Regions from separate parts of the Fusobacterium sp. DD2 genome, predicted to be linked through region 1. Evidence: riboswitches for the same ligand, from Rfam matches in the RefSeq annotation. Region 1 holds a riboswitch; the other holds the start of a gene.
The links. Region 1 has a riboswitch for cobalamin ahead of IX290_RS07295 (sirohydrochlorin cobaltochelatase). Riboswitches for the same ligand answer to the same signal wherever they lie in the genome.

Region 1 (7,963 bases):
AATTCTTCTTTTGCTATATTTCCAATATTTTTTGGAACATATGGAAGTATTAGATTTTCTCTTCTTGATATCTCTGTTGTAAGCTCTGTCAATCCAACTACTACGTCAGCTTTTGGATTTTTCTTTTCAAGTTTTAATCTTCCAACTAATCCATCAATAGATACAAATTTAATAGTATCTCCAGTTTTCTTTTCAAATATTGGTCCATATTTTTTCCCAATCCATTTCATTGAACTTGGACCATACACTACAACCTCTTCAGCATTAAGCATAAGCCCAGTTCCTAAAAATAAACATCCTAATAAAATCTTCTTCATCTTTTCCTCCATCCATTCTCGGCATTACCCGACTATGTTCAACGGTCGAACTAAAGTTCCTCTCAGCTCTTACGCTCCCGCTCCCTTAATCATACCACTTTACCCAATCTTTTACAATAAATATATAGAATAAGAAACATTTTACACTTGTAAAAGTTTAAACTATTGGATATACTATAATATATTTATATAGGAGGTATAAATTTGAATAATAATATAAGTGATAAAATTAAAATTTTTAGAACATTAAGCAAAGAAACTATAGATAAAATTTTAGCGTGTTCTAAAATTAAAGAATATAAGAAAGATGATATGGTTTTTTCTGAAAAAGAGGTACTTAAAGAACTATATTTTATAGTTGAAGGAGTTGTTTCTATATATAAACCAAATAAGATGGACGATGGTAAAAAAGTTGTTTATATATTTGGTAATGGAGAGATACTAAATGAAATGGCACTGGATAACAAACCTTCTCTTATTAGTTGTGAGCTTTTAACTGATGGTAAGATTCTTATTATCAATAAAGAGGATTTCAGAAAGATAATGCATAATGATATTGCACTATGTGAAGCTGTAATCAACTCTTTAATTATCAAACAAAAAAGAACAATTCACCAATTAAAAAATATGTCTTCTAAAACAGTAGATATGCTACTTGCTTTTAAACTATGGAAACTGGCTAAAGACTTCGGTAAGAAAACAGAAGAAGGAGTCGAAATTGATTTCGATTTACCAGTAAAATATTTAGCAGAATTCCTTGGAAATAAAAGAGAAACAGTCTCAAGACAGATAAAAGTACTAACAAATAAAAATCTTATAAAAACCAATAAGAAAAGATTTATTATATTAGATTCACAAAAACTTATAAATTATTTCCGTGGTGTTGAAAAATAAAGTATTCCAAATGAAATATTATATATGGTAACCATATATTTAATAAATATGTCATATGTGATTTATATCACTTTTATATAAAGTGCATTTTTATCGCTTTTAGTACTTGACTTTTTAAATCAAACAGTATATAGTTATATTAAAACAAAATATTGCATTTTTAAGGTTCTTAAAAAAGATTAATTGGGAAGAGAGGTATATTCCTCCACGGTCCCGCCACTGTGTTGCTGATGAACGGAATAGCCACTGACTGCATGTTGGGAAGGCACCTAGTAGGATGAAGCTAAGTCAGGAGACCAGCCTTAAAACAATAACTTTGTAATATGTTGCGAGGACAACTATATTTACTCTTTACTGAGATTTAGAATTGTCTTCCAAAATAATATCTGGGTAACGCCCATAATTAATATTTATCAGGAGGATTCAAATGAGAACACTTACGAAACTATTTTTAGGTTCAGCATTATTATTAAACGGAGTGATTGCTATGGCACATTCAGATGGAGCTTATGATCACAGCGATTTCTTCAAAGGAATGGACAAAAACGACAAAGCTGCTATAATGATGGTACACTTTGGTACTACTTTTGATGATACTAGAGCACTTACAATAGACAGAATCAATGAAAAAGTAGCAAAAAAATTCAAAAATGCAGATGTTAAAGAAGCTTATACTTCAAGAATCATCATGAGAAGATTAAAAGCTAGAGGAATTGAAAAACCAAACCCTCAAGAAGTTTTAGATCAATTAAAAGCTCAAGGATACACTCATGTATTAGTTCAAGGAACTAACATCATGAATGGTACAGAAAACGAAAACTTAAACAAAGAAGTTGAAAAATACTCTAAAAACTTCAAAGACATCAGAGTTGGAAACCCATTATTAACTTCACCAGAAGATTACAAAGAAGTTGCAAAAGCAATTGCTAAAAAAATTGGACCATTGAAACCTCACCAAGGTGTTGTTTTAGTAGGACACGGAACTGAACATTCAGGTGGATCAGCTTACGCTGCAATGGATTATGTATTCAACGCTGAAGGATTAGGAAACTATGTAGTAGGAACAGTAGAAGGATACCCAGAATTTGACGACGTAGTTAGAGAACTTAAGAAAAAAGGTATAAAAGATGTTATCTTAATGCCATTCATGTTTGTTGCAGGAGACCATGCTAACAACGATATCGCTGGAGAATGGAATGAAGATCTTCAAAAAGCTGGATTTACAGTATCTAAAGTTATAATCGCTGGATTAGGACAAAACGAAGATATCCAAGATATCTACTTAAAACACATCGACTTTATAACTCACCACAAAGCTGTAGATATGGCTGCTAAAAAAGTTCACTACTCAACTGAAAAAGACTAATAATTTATAAAAGAAAAATACTAGGGTTTAACTTTTATATAAAATAACTTTATACTATTAAAAAAACTATAAAACAAAATTTATAAATATATAAAGATAACCTCCAACTTAATTGTTGGAGGTTATTTTTTATTACTCTTATGCTTTTTTCTTAATCCAGTTCTTACCTTCTACAAGTCTTGATACTAACATTGCTGCAACAGTATCACCAGTAGCATTTATCATTGTAGCAGGTGGATCTACTAAATATCCAATAGTTGCAATTATAGGAAAAGCTTCTGGAGGGAATCCGTACATTGTTACTATAAGCATCTCTCCTATAAGTCCTCCACCAGGTACACCTGACATTACCACTCCACCTATTACTGAAAGGCAGATTGCACTTATATATGTTTCTATTCCTGTAAATGGAACTCCAAAAACTCCAAATAAAAATGAAATCTTTAAAATTGAACTGAATACTGTTCCATCCATATGTGCTGTTGCTCCAATTGGAAGTACTATCTCTCTTATATCTTTAGGTACACCTATATTTTCTGCAGCCTCTAGATTTACTGGTAAAGTTGCTATACTACTTTGAGTAGCAAGAGAAGTAAGTGCTGGTGAAATCAGATATTTCATCCCTTTAACTCCCTCTTTACCTGCTGATATATATCCATATATTGGAAAGATAATAATAAAATATGCAAAACATAATGGATAATAGATTATCATTGCTCTTGTATAAGATCCAATAAGCTGTCCTCCATACTCTCCAACAAGTGCTGCGAAATAAGCTCCAAGTCCAATAGGTGCATAATACATTAAAAGACTTATCATTTTAAGAAATATTTCAGCTAACGAACTAAGTCCATCTCTAACTATTTTTCCCTTTTCTCCAACTAGATTTACACATATTCCAAAAGCTATTGAGAAAATAATCAACGGTAACATATTTTTTCTTGAAATAAGCTCTGGAAAATCTGATACTGTAATAGCTTTAACTATCTGTTCCCCTGTCTGAAATGGCTTTAATGCCTCTGTTGCTGTTAGGTGCAACGATACACCCTGAGCAGGTGGAAACATATTTACTACTACCAGTATTATAAGCCCTGCAACAAGTCCTGTAGAAACAAAGACTAAAAGCAGACTTTTTAATACATTTCCAAGTCTTTTCATATCTGTCATACTTGCTATAGAACTACTTATAGTAACTAAAACAAGCGGCACTACTATAGTAAACATACCATTTATAAAAAGATCCCCAAAAGGTTTTAATACCTTTGCTCTCTCTCCAAATTTTAATCCTATCATACTTCCAATTATAATTGCTCCTATAAGTATAATCGAAAACTTATAAGAGTCCCATAAACTTTTTTTCTGTGTTCCCATAAAACATCTCCTTCAATATTTTTATTTTTTTAATTCTTCAATCAATATTTTTCCAATTTTATTATGTATCTCTATAGCTTCCATATTACTCTGTGCATTTTCTACAAATACAACAGCATCAATAAATCTGTCACCATAGATAATTCTTCCTGCATCATGCTCTGTATTTAAAAGTTCTCCTGTCTTATGATAAAATCCAAACTCTTCATTTTCACTAAGATATAGAGAAAGTTTTGTATTTATCTCCTGTGACTTGAGGAAATTGCTATATCTCTTATTTTTAAGAAGTAATAAAAGAACTTTATAAACATCACCAGGAGTGGTATAGTTATCAAGTCCCTCTTTTTTAGCTTCAAAATCCATCATCTTACGATTAAGTGCTGTCCCTTCAAATCCATAATCCTTAATAACTGTATTTATCCTATCCATTCCAAGATAATCAATTAAAATATTTGTAGCACTGTTATCACTATATGCAATCATAAGCATTGCTAAATCTTCTATAGATAATTTTATTTTGCTTTTAAGTTTAAACAGCACTCCACCATCTACTTTTTTACTCTCATCAATTATAATTTCATTGGATAAAAAATCTTCATCTAAGGCAAGTAGGATATACAGTTTTATTAGGCTAGCTGACATGAACTTTCTATTTTCATTTTTTAAAATTTTATTTCCATTCCAGTCACTTATGTATATTCCAAATGTTCCTTTGTAGCCAGTTAAGATATTATTTATACTCTTTTCACTTAACATTTTTTATCACTTGTACGCATCAGATATTCAAAAGCATTATATATATTTAATATCTGCATTTTTACCCCAATAGGAAGTGCATCTTCATCTAAATCAAATCTGTCATTATGTGCTGGATGAATAATTCCTTTCTCCTCATTTCTTACACCTAAAGTAAAAAATGCTCCTGGAACTTTTTCAACATAATATGCAAAATCTTCCACACCCATATTGGCAACTTTTTTTACTTGAATGTTATTATCTCCTAAAAGATTTTCAGCACTTTCTTTTACCAAATCCACATATTCATCATGGTTAATGAGAGCAACATACCCGTCATTAAAAGATGCTTTTCCATTTCCACCATAAGCTTTTGCAATATACTCAACCATCTCAGATATTCTCTTTTTACCCATCTCTTTCACTGATGGAGACAAAGTTCTCATTGTTCCTGTACATACTACATTTTGCGGAACAATGTTTTCTTTAGTTCCACCATTTATTTTACCAAGATTTATAACTAATGCATCTCTTGCATCTGTATTTCTACTTATTATACTTTGAAGTGATGTAATTATATTTGCCATAACAACTATAGCATCTACACCATCACTTGGGTAGGCACCATGACAACTTTTTCCTTCAACCTCTATTTTTACATCTGTTGAAGAAGCATTAACTGCTCCATATTTTATTCCAATTTTCCCACAATCCAGTTCTTCATCAACATGAAGCCCAAATATACAATTTACACCATCTAAGGCTCCATCATCTATCATTGGTTTTGCTCCACCACTTGTTTCCTCAGCTGGTTGAAATATAAATCTTACATTACATGGAAGTTTATCCTTAACCTGTGATAGTACTTTAGCTACACCTAAAAGAATAGCTGTATGTGCATCATGACCACATGCATGCATTTTACCAATATTTTGAGATTTATACTCCTTATCACTATTTTCTAAAATAGGAAGTGCATCCATATCAGCTCTTAAGGCTACTGTAATCTCTTTATTTTTCCCTTCTATCTCTGCTACAACACCTATTTTACCAATATTTTTTTTATAATTAACTTTCATCTCATCAAGATATTGTGTCACTATCTCAACAGTTTTTGTAAGTTCAAATCCAAGTTCTGGGCATCTATGCAACTGACGTCTTACCTTTTGATAAAAATTTGTATAATTGTCAACTAAATCTAAAATCTCTTTTTCCATTTTTTCTCCCAATATTATAAGTTATTTTAAAAATTCTCCTCTGCATATTGTTTCAGCTTTTCCAGATAATATCAAAAAATAATCATCTTTAACCTCTACAAATAAAACCCCTCCATCAGAGATTGTTTTTATCTTATTACCTTTCATTTTTCCAAGTCTATGAGCTACACCAGCAGATGAACTGCTTCCTGTACCACATCCAAGTGTTCTTCCAGCTCCTCTTTCCCAAGTTTTTATCTGTAAAGTATTATCATCAATTACTTTAACAAAGTTCACATTGGTTTTTCTTGGAAATACAGGATTATTTTCTATTTTTCTACCTAAATCTTCTATATCTACATCTGTAAAATTATCTAAAAATACTACAGTATGTGGGACACCAACTAATACACTTGAAAATACAATCTCTTTCCCATCAACTGTTATTTTCTCCTCTAACGCTTCCTCTTTACTAGCTAAACAAGGAACATCACTTGCTTTAAAATTCATTTTATTAAGTTCAACTTCAAGATTTACCACTTCATCTTTATCATTACATTGAAGTTTTACCACTTTAATACCTGCGTCTGTTTCAACAGCTATCTTTTTTTTATCAACAATTTTTTCATCATAAACAAATTTTGTAAAACATCTGATTCCATTACCACACATTTCAGCTCTGGTTCCATCTGAATTGTAAAAATTCATTTTTACATCAGCTATTTTACTTTCACTACAGAATATCATCCCATCTGCACCAATACCAAAATGTCTATCACATACCTTTTTTGCAGTTTCATTCCACTTATCACTTTTTTCAACAAATCCATTGATTAATATAAAATCATTTCCTGCACCTTGTAATTTTGTAAATTTCATTATATCCCCTCACTTTATTTGTCGCTACTTAAATTCTATCAATAACTTTCTATAATTGCTAGAATGCAAAGTTTTTAATTTTCTATTCATATATTTTTCTCTAAATACTTATTATCCGGTATTTAATATTTTTTTATGTTCATACTTTACGAATTTCTAATGAATTATAAATCATATTTTAATAAATCTTCATATGTTTCTCTTCTAATAACAAGCTTATCCTTACCATTTTTTACAAATACAACTGGTGGTCTTGGAACCTTGTTATAGGTATTTGCCATTGCATAACCATAAGCACCAGTTGTTGATATAACAAGGAGATCTCCTACCTCTCCTTTTGAAATTTCAATATTTTTAATCAAAACATCTCCAGATTCACAGCATTTACCTGCAATGGTAACTACCTCTTTTTCTTTTTTATTGAGCTTATTTCCAATTTCAGCTTCATATTTAGCCTGATACAGTGCAGGTCTTATGTTATCTGTCATTCCACCATCTATAAAAATATATTTTATTCCACCATAAGTCTCTTTTTTACCACCTATGGTATAGATAGTTGTTCCAGCATTTGCAACAATACTTCTTCCAGGCTCAATATATAAATTTTCTATTTCTACATTTTCCTCATGTAAAATCTTTTCTGTATATTTTATCAGGGAAGTCATAAAATTCTCTATCTCTAAAGGTCTATCACCTTGGCTGTAATACACTCCAAAACCTCCCCCTAAATCCAAGTCCTTTATCTCTATTCTATACTCTTCTTTGAATTTTTTACACTGTTCAACAAGAGTTTTAATCTCTTCAAAAAACGCTTCTGTATCAAATATCTGTGATCCTATATGACAGTGAAATCCTCTAAATATAATATTCGAGTCATTAGCAAGTCTTTTTACTATAGTTACAAAATTTTTATCAAATATAGATTCTCCAAACTTAGAATTATGCTTAGAAGTTTTTATATATTCATGTGTGTGTGCATCTATCCCAACATTTATTCTCAATAATGCATCTATTTTCTTATCTCTTTCCTTACATAGTTTTGATAGTTTTTCAATTTCACCTTTTCCATCTACAATAATACTTCCTATATTATAATCAAGGCACATATTTAACTCTTCTATGCTCTTGTTATTACCATGCATATGGACTTTTTTCATATCTATCCCACTATTATGTATCAGGTATAGTTCGCCACCTGAAACGGC
Region 2 (7,963 bases), on a different contig from region 1:
ACGGCCACCAACAATAACAAAGTTATCATAATAGTGACCTTTTTTAATCTCAGGTAATTTATCTACAAGTTTTATCTGAGTACAGATGCTAATCCCATTAGTTACATCTGGGTCGTCTCCTGCAAATTTTTTAATAGCACATGAAACCATATTTTTTCTAACTCTTAATCTATATACTGGAACATTTAATTTAATTCCATTTAAAGTTGTAAATTCAATTTCCTCACAAAAATTATTGTGGAGTAAGGCCTGAAACCCTGCCTTTACCCCTACAGCTGCACAGCTTCCTGTGGTATAGCCGCTTCTTAATTCCTGAGCCATTAGAATCCCTCTCTTTTATACATTTGGTATAAAATTCCATGAAGAATTGATACTGCTACAGTACTTCCTCCTTTTCTTCCATTTATTGTAATATATGGAACATCCAATCCTTTGAAAACCTCTTTAGATTCAGCAGCTCCTACAAATCCTACAGGAACTCCTACTACTAACATTGGTTTTTCAATTTCATTTTTCTCTATCATCTCTTTTAATTTATAAAGAGCTGTTGGAGCATTTCCTATTAAGAATATCTTGGTTTCAGGATCTTTTCCTGCTTTTTCCATTCCAACTATTGATCTTGTTACTCCTCTTGATTTAGCCTCTTTTATAACTTCTGGATCTGATACTAAGCAATATGCTTTACAGTCAAATTTACCTAATACCATTTTGCTTAATCCATTTACTATCATATTTGTATCACAGTAAATTTTACATCCACCTTTTAATGCTTCCATTGCACTTTCTATTGCATTGTTTCTAAATTCAATTAAATCTGCATATTCAAAGTCTGCAGTTGTGTGAATTACTCTTTTTACTATTGGAAGAGTTTTCTCATCAAAATTGTTTACCTTTTCTCCTAACTCTTCACCTATAATTTCAAAACTTCTTTTTTCTATATCCTGAGGTACTTTTATATAATCTTTCATTATTTCACTTCCTTTGCTTTATTTAAAATCTCTGTTAAAAAATCAATGCTTTTGAAGAAATGCAGATGTGGATATCCTCCATAAACATTCTTCTCTCTAAATATACATTTCCATTTTTTACCATTTGGTTTTTCAATATCATATTCTCTTGTATCGTCATCTACTGTATTTATTTTTGAATAGTGGAATTCGTGACCTTTTCCAACTATCTTTTTATCCTTAATTATGTTGATATAACCAAATCTTGATATATCTAATCTATTTCTCATCTCTTCTGTACATTTTATTATTCCGCACATTTTTTCTAGATTACCATTGATGTTTTTAAATCCTTGGCTAAGGTACATGAAACCACCGCACTCACCAAAAATAACACCATCATTTTGATAAAATTTTATAATTGAATTTATCAGACTTTTATTTCTTTGGAGCTCATTTGAATATATTTCAGGGTATCCTCCACCAAAATATAGAATATCTACTTCTGGAATATCTTTATCTTTTATTGGAGAAAATGGAGTTATCTCTATTCCCATATATTCAAGCATCTCTATATTATCATTGTAATAAAAACTAAATGCACTATCTTTAGCAAGACCAAGTTTCAATCCTTTATATTTATTCTTTAAATCTGCATATGGACAAGGCTCTTTCTCTTTATCATCTATTTGAGCAATCTTAAGTATTGCCTCTTTATCTATAGTTTTTTCCAATGTCTCTTTTAACTTTGTAATTTTATCTTTTAGATCACTTATCTCAGTTGCCTGAAGTAATCCAAGATGTCTACTAGATAGTGCTAAAGTATCATCCTTTGGTACATATCCTAAACATTTCAGTCCTGTATATTTTTCAATAGCCTCTCTGTAGTGTTCATACATTTTCTCAGTAACTCTATTTATAATAACACCTGCTAAATTTACTCTAGGATCAAGCATCTTATAACCTAAAACCTGAGCTGCAATACTTGTACTTTTTCCTCCACCGTCTACTATTAAAATAACTGGAAGGTTAAGTACTCTTGATATATGTGCAGAGCTATTATTATCAAGTGAATGATCAAGGCCATCATATAGTCCCATAACACCTTCAACTATTGATAGATTTTTATGATGTTTTTGAAAAGTGTATTTTACTCCATCTTCTCCCATCATAAATAAATCTAAGTTATAACTTTTATTACCAGTTACAAACTGATGAAAACCTGGATCAATATAATCAGGACCAACTTTAAATGGAGATACATTTTCAAATAATGACATAAGTCCCATAGAAACTGTTGTCTTTCCTATTCCACTGCTTACTCCTGCAATCATAAAGGCTTTCATTCTACCACCTCTTTGAGAGTATTAAGTACTCTTATATTATTCTCTCTATTTTTTATTGCAAGTCTTATAAAATGCTCGTTTAATCCTTCAAAGTTTGAAGCATCTCTAACAAGAATTCCTTTTTCAAGCATTTTTTCCTTAACTTCAATAGCTGTACTTTTCAACAGCTTTATAAGCATAAAGTTTGTATTTGTTTTGTAAGCTTTTATATTCTTTATCTTACAACACTCTTCATAGAACCATTTTTTCTCTTTATCTATCCACTCTTCTGTCTGCTCTATATATTCACTATCTTTAAGCATAACTCTTCCTGCAATCTCTGCAAATGAATTGACACTCCATGGTTCCTTTTTCATGTTTAATTTCTCTTCTATAGTTTCATCAAAATAGATACCATAACCAAGTCTTACTCCTGGCACTGCAAAGAATTTAGTTAGAGCCCTCATGATAAAGATATTTTTATCCTTAAGATTTGCCGCTGTAAACTCTTCCCATCCTTTGATAAACTCTATAAATGCCTCATCTATAAAAAGTTTTATTTTCTTTGCTTTTAACACATTGTTTATCTTTTTTATATCCTCCAATGGAATAAATATTCCAGTTGGATTGTTCGGGTTACATATTATAACCAGATCACATTGTGGTATGTTTTTTAAGAAATCCTCTAAGTTAAATGTAAAGTTCTTTTCATGTGATAATCTATAATATAAAACTTCACACCCTATTGAATCCAAAGCTCTTTTGTATTCTGCAAATGCAGGTGCAACGATTAATGCTTTTTTAGGTTTCAGTGCCTGCGTATATAAAAATAGAATCTCTGTTGCTCCATTACCTACTACTGTATTTTTAAGATCCAATCCATTGTACTGTGCAATACTTTCTCTTAAAGCGATATATTCTGGATCTGGGTATCTCTCTAAGTTGTCAAAGTTATTTATAACTGCCTCTTTAAATTTTTCAGGTACTCCTAAAGGATTTATATTAGAGCTGTAGTCCAATATCTCTTTTTTTCCCTCTCTGGCAAGTCTATAAATATTTCCTCCATGTAAATCCATATTTCTCTCCTTATATAAAATACATTACCACTCTAGATGTGAAAATAAAAAATGCCATTCCTACCCATGATGTAACATATAGAAGTCTGATTCCCTTCTTAACATCAGGTATTCCAAAATGTTTTAATTTATCACCAATAGTTGGTTTATCATGTATTACTCCAAAATAGCTAGTCTTTCCACCAAACTGTACTCCTAATGCTCCTGCAAAAGCAGCTTCAGAGTTACCAGAGTTTGGACTTGAATGATTTAATCTATCTCTGAAGAATATCTTCCATGCACCTTTATAGTTGTAATGTAATAAAAATGCTGATATAGGAATAAATATTCCACCTGCAAGTCTTGCAGGTATAAAGTTTGCAACATCATCAATTTTAGCTGATACAGTTCCAAAATCCATATATTTTTCATTTTTATATCCAACCATTGAATCAAGTGTATTTATAGCTTTATATCCCATTGCAAATGGAAGAGCAAGTGATACTCCACCAACAGAAAACATGCTTCCTATAAAAGCATAAAACATTGGAGATATAACTCCATCTACACTGTTTTCACTAATTGTTTCTAGAATACTTCTTGTAATCTGTACTACATCCATATTTCCTGTATCTCTACTCACTAAATATGAAAGCTCTTTTTTTGCTTTTTCCATATCTCCATCAACAAGAACCTTACATACTCTAAATCCTTCATCTGCTAAACTCTTAGTAGCAAGGGTAGTATATAAAAAGAATATTTCTAATATAGGAGATATTTTAGCTAGATAATATGAAACAACAAATGTTATTCCAATAGTAAGTATTGCAAGAACTCCTCCCGTAAACTTCTTACAACTAAATCTATATAGAAGTTTTTCAAGCCCAGTTATAAGTTTTCCAATAAATCTAACTGGATGAGGAAACCAATGAGGATCTCCTAACAGTAAATCCAAAACATAAGCTATGCTATACTTAAATAAAAAATCCACATTAATCACCTATTATCTCATATATTTTTTTAATATCTATATTTTCTCTCATTATCTTTTCAAGCTTATCAAGTTCATGCATTCTATACTCATCAAATGTCATTCCCTCATCTTGGATATCCAATCCCTTTTTAGCTCTTACTAAGTTTAAGATATTACGGGTAACTTTTTCATTATCAAAGATTCCGTGAATATAAGTTGCAAAAATATTATCACCTTTTACAACACCAACTACTCTATCATCACCAGTAATCTGAGTCTCTTTTCCATTAGTTACTCCCTGATGAATTTCGTATCCATTTATATTTTCATTTTCAAGACCTGATAATAATCCACTGCAATTTTTTAGTGTTCCACTATACTGTCTTGTATTTTTTTCCTTTTCCATAACTGTCTCAAGTTCAAGTAATCCTAAACCTGGAATCTCTTTTATTGAACTTTCTATCTCATATGGATCCTTTATTTTTTCTCCCATCATCTGGAATCCACCACATATACCTATAACAATTTTTCCATTTTTAGAGGCTTTTATAATCTCAGTAGCTATTCCATTATCTTTAATCTCTTTTAAATCCTCTATTGTATTTTTTGTCCCTGGAAGAATGATTATATCTTCATTTCCAAGTTCCTTAGGAGATGTTACATATTTTATATTTACATCATCTGCAATTTTTAATGCATCAAAATCTGTAAAATTAGACATATGTTTTAATTTTATAATAGATATTTCAATCCCTTTATTTTCTTTTAAACTTCTAAATCTTTCAGTTACACTGTCTTCATCTTCTATATCTATATTGCTATAAGGCATAACTCCTACTACAGGAACTCCAGTCAGATCTTCAATCTCTTTTAATCCAGGTTTTAAGATATTGACATCTCCTCTGAATTTGTTGATTATTACACCTTTAACTCTTTTTCTTTCTTCAGGAGAAAGTAGCATAATTGTTCCATATATAGAAGCAAATACTCCACCTCTATCTATATCTGCTACTAAAATAACAGGGGCATCTGCCATCTCTGCCATCTTCATATTTGCAATATCTTCCTCTTTTATATTTATTTCAACAGGGCTTCCAGCACCTTCAATAACACTTATATCATAAGTTTCTCTAATATGATTATATGCTTTCATTATCTCAGGTTTTAAAGAAGTCTTAAATTTTCCATACTCTATTCCACTCATATTTCCAATTGACTTACCATTTACAATAACCTGAATTTTTCTATCAGTAGTTGGTTTTAAAAGAATTGGATTCATAAATGCTTCAGGTTCTATTTCTGAGGCAAGTGCCTGAACAACCTGCGCTCTACCCATTTCTCTACCAGTCTTTGTAACAAAAGAATTCAATGCCATATTCTGGGATTTAAATGGACAAACACTATTTCCATCTTTTTTAAAAACTCTGCATAATCCTGTAACTGTAATACTTTTTCCAGCACCTGATGAGGTACCTACAATCATGATATTTCTATGTTTCATTACAACACTCCCATTTGAAAATAAAAAAAGGCACCAAAATAATCAAGATAAATAACATTAAAACTGTTATCCAAATATTACATCTGAATAAAATCCCAAAATATTTATCTTTATTAATTAACTTTAGTACCCTAATTATTTACTATACTCATTCTCCTCCCGTCCCCGCAGGATAGTCAAATATTTTTTAAGAAAGGTCTCCTGACTTAGATTCATCCTACTCATATCCCCTTCCCAATTTCTCAGTGGGCCTATGATACTTTCGTCATCAACACAGTGGCGGGACCGTATAAGATTTTCACTTAATTCCCTTTTACTTAAAAAAACTGCATACTTATATATTTTACATTATTATACTCTATATGCATCAATTACGTCAAGCATTTATCCATTTTGAACCATATATATTATTTCTGAATTCCACTTAAATAAGTCATTTGTTATATCTATTATTTATAGATGCTATTTAATCTGTCAATAATTAAGAAACCTGGACTTCTTCTCATAATACCCTGTTTTTTCATAATAAAACTTAGGATATAAAAGATATAAATTAGTTTTAGCCCTGGAACATCCAACATAGTATAATCTTTTTTCCTCTTCTAACTCTTCCTCATTATTAAATGATGGGAATATCCCTTCCATCATTGTTGGTAAAAATACCACATCCCATTCAAGTCCCTTTGAACTATGTACTGAAAGCAGTGCTACTCCATCTGAGGATTCATCACTTTTTGTATGATATGGAATACCATTAGATGTAAGATATTTTAATAGTCCTTTTACTCCATATCTGTTTCTATATAAAATAGCTATCTCACTATATGAAGTTCCAGACAGGTGCAGATTCATAATTTTCTTACATAGATATTCCCACTGCTTTTCCTCATTTATAAATTGATTTTTAAATATCCTTCCACCTGAATTCCCAGTTCCAATAACTTTTTTATTATATTTAATCTTCATGCTTTTAGAGATCTTATTTGTATAGTTGATTATTTCCTCTTTACTTCTATAATTTGTTTGAAGTTTGATTAGCTTTGAATTTGGAAAGTCTTTTCCAAATTTTAAAATATTAGTAAAGTCTGCCCCTCTAAAACCATATATGCTTTGAAAGTCATCTCCAACTACCATAAGATTTTTTTCTTTTCCAACAAGTAATTTGAGAAGTCTCCTCTGTTCATCATTACTATCCTGATACTCATCAACTATGAGATACTCTATACCTCTTTGAATATATTCAAGAAAATTTCTATTTTCCATAAATTTCTCATTAACTTTTCTTATTAAATCCTCAAATTCATAGAGATTATTTTCCTCTTTCTTACTAGTGAACTTTTCATATATACTCTGTGATACCTCTTTTTGTTTACTGTCAATAAGGATTTCTCTATTTAGTTCCTTCGCTTCAATATACTCTTCAACATCTTTTAAAGCGATTTTAAGATTACCAATCTTCTCTTCATGAAAAAGTGTTTCTATAATCTCTCTCTTTTGGTCATCTCCAAGTATATGCATCTCCTCTATATTAAATAGTGCTTTATTCTTAAAAATTATCTTTGCACATAGAGAGTGAAAAGTCATTATCCTGACTTTTGTTTCCTTCGTTTCAAGTATTCCAAGAAGTCTTTCTCTCATCTCTTCAGCTGCTTTTCTTGTAAAAGTTATCATTAGAATCTGGCTTGGTAACACACCATTTTCAATTAAATAAGCAGTACGATAGACCATTGTTCTGGTTTTTCCAGAACCAGCTCCCGCTATTACAAGATATTGGCCTTTTAAACAATGAAGTGCAATCTGTTGCTCTTTGCTTAAAACTTTTGAATAGTCTATCTTAAGATTTCCTATTAAATTATTTTTTTCATATTTTACTTCTCTTTTTTCTAATTTACTTACTATCTTCTTTAACTGAACCTCTGGTGAAATCCCCAATACACCACATCCTTTTATTTTTAGTCTTCAGATTTTAGATATTCTCCAAGAATAAAAGCTGATAAAATTATCGCAATTATAATAGAGGTAAAGGCAGAACTTTCCATATACTGTTTATTGGAAACAAGTGAGTAGTTTACCAGTGAAGCAACTGGAAATATATCCTCAAGTTGCATAGTATATCCTATAGTAAATTCTCCAAATACAATTGCAAATATCTGTAAAAAGGC

Region 2: it holds a riboswitch for cobalamin, as region 1 does, so the genes downstream of both, IX290_RS03840 (cobyric acid synthase) here and IX290_RS07295 (sirohydrochlorin cobaltochelatase) in region 1, are expected to answer to the same signal.

Annotation. Positions count from the first base shown of each region.
Region 1 is NZ_JADRHM010000040.1:9,126-17,088, forward strand. It holds gene IX290_RS07285 (thiamine ABC transporter substrate-binding protein) at 1-317, opposite strand, end outside; gene IX290_RS07290 (Crp/Fnr family transcriptional regulator) at 522-1,211, shown strand; cobalamin riboswitch at 1,358-1,531, shown strand; gene IX290_RS07295 (sirohydrochlorin cobaltochelatase) at 1,639-2,577, shown strand; gene IX290_RS07300 (dicarboxylate/amino acid:cation symporter) at 2,716-3,948, opposite strand; gene IX290_RS07305 (serine hydrolase) at 3,970-4,704, opposite strand; gene IX290_RS07310 (amidohydrolase) at 4,698-5,900, opposite strand; gene dapF (diaminopimelate epimerase) at 5,922-6,758, opposite strand; gene lysA (diaminopimelate decarboxylase) at 6,923-7,963, opposite strand, start outside.
Region 2 is NZ_JADRHM010000015.1:18,329-26,291, forward strand. It holds gene cbiD (cobalt-precorrin-5B (C(1))-methyltransferase CbiD) at 1-321, opposite strand, end outside; gene IX290_RS03820 (precorrin-8X methylmutase) at 321-968, opposite strand; gene IX290_RS03825 (cobyrinate a,c-diamide synthase) at 968-2,293, opposite strand; gene cobD (threonine-phosphate decarboxylase CobD) at 2,290-3,348, opposite strand; gene cbiB (adenosylcobinamide-phosphate synthase CbiB) at 3,359-4,318, opposite strand; gene IX290_RS03840 (cobyric acid synthase) at 4,320-5,801, opposite strand; cobalamin riboswitch at 5,975-6,153, opposite strand; gene IX290_RS03845 (ATP-dependent helicase) at 6,276-7,733, opposite strand; gene IX290_RS03850 (ABC transporter permease subunit) at 7,754-7,963, opposite strand, start outside.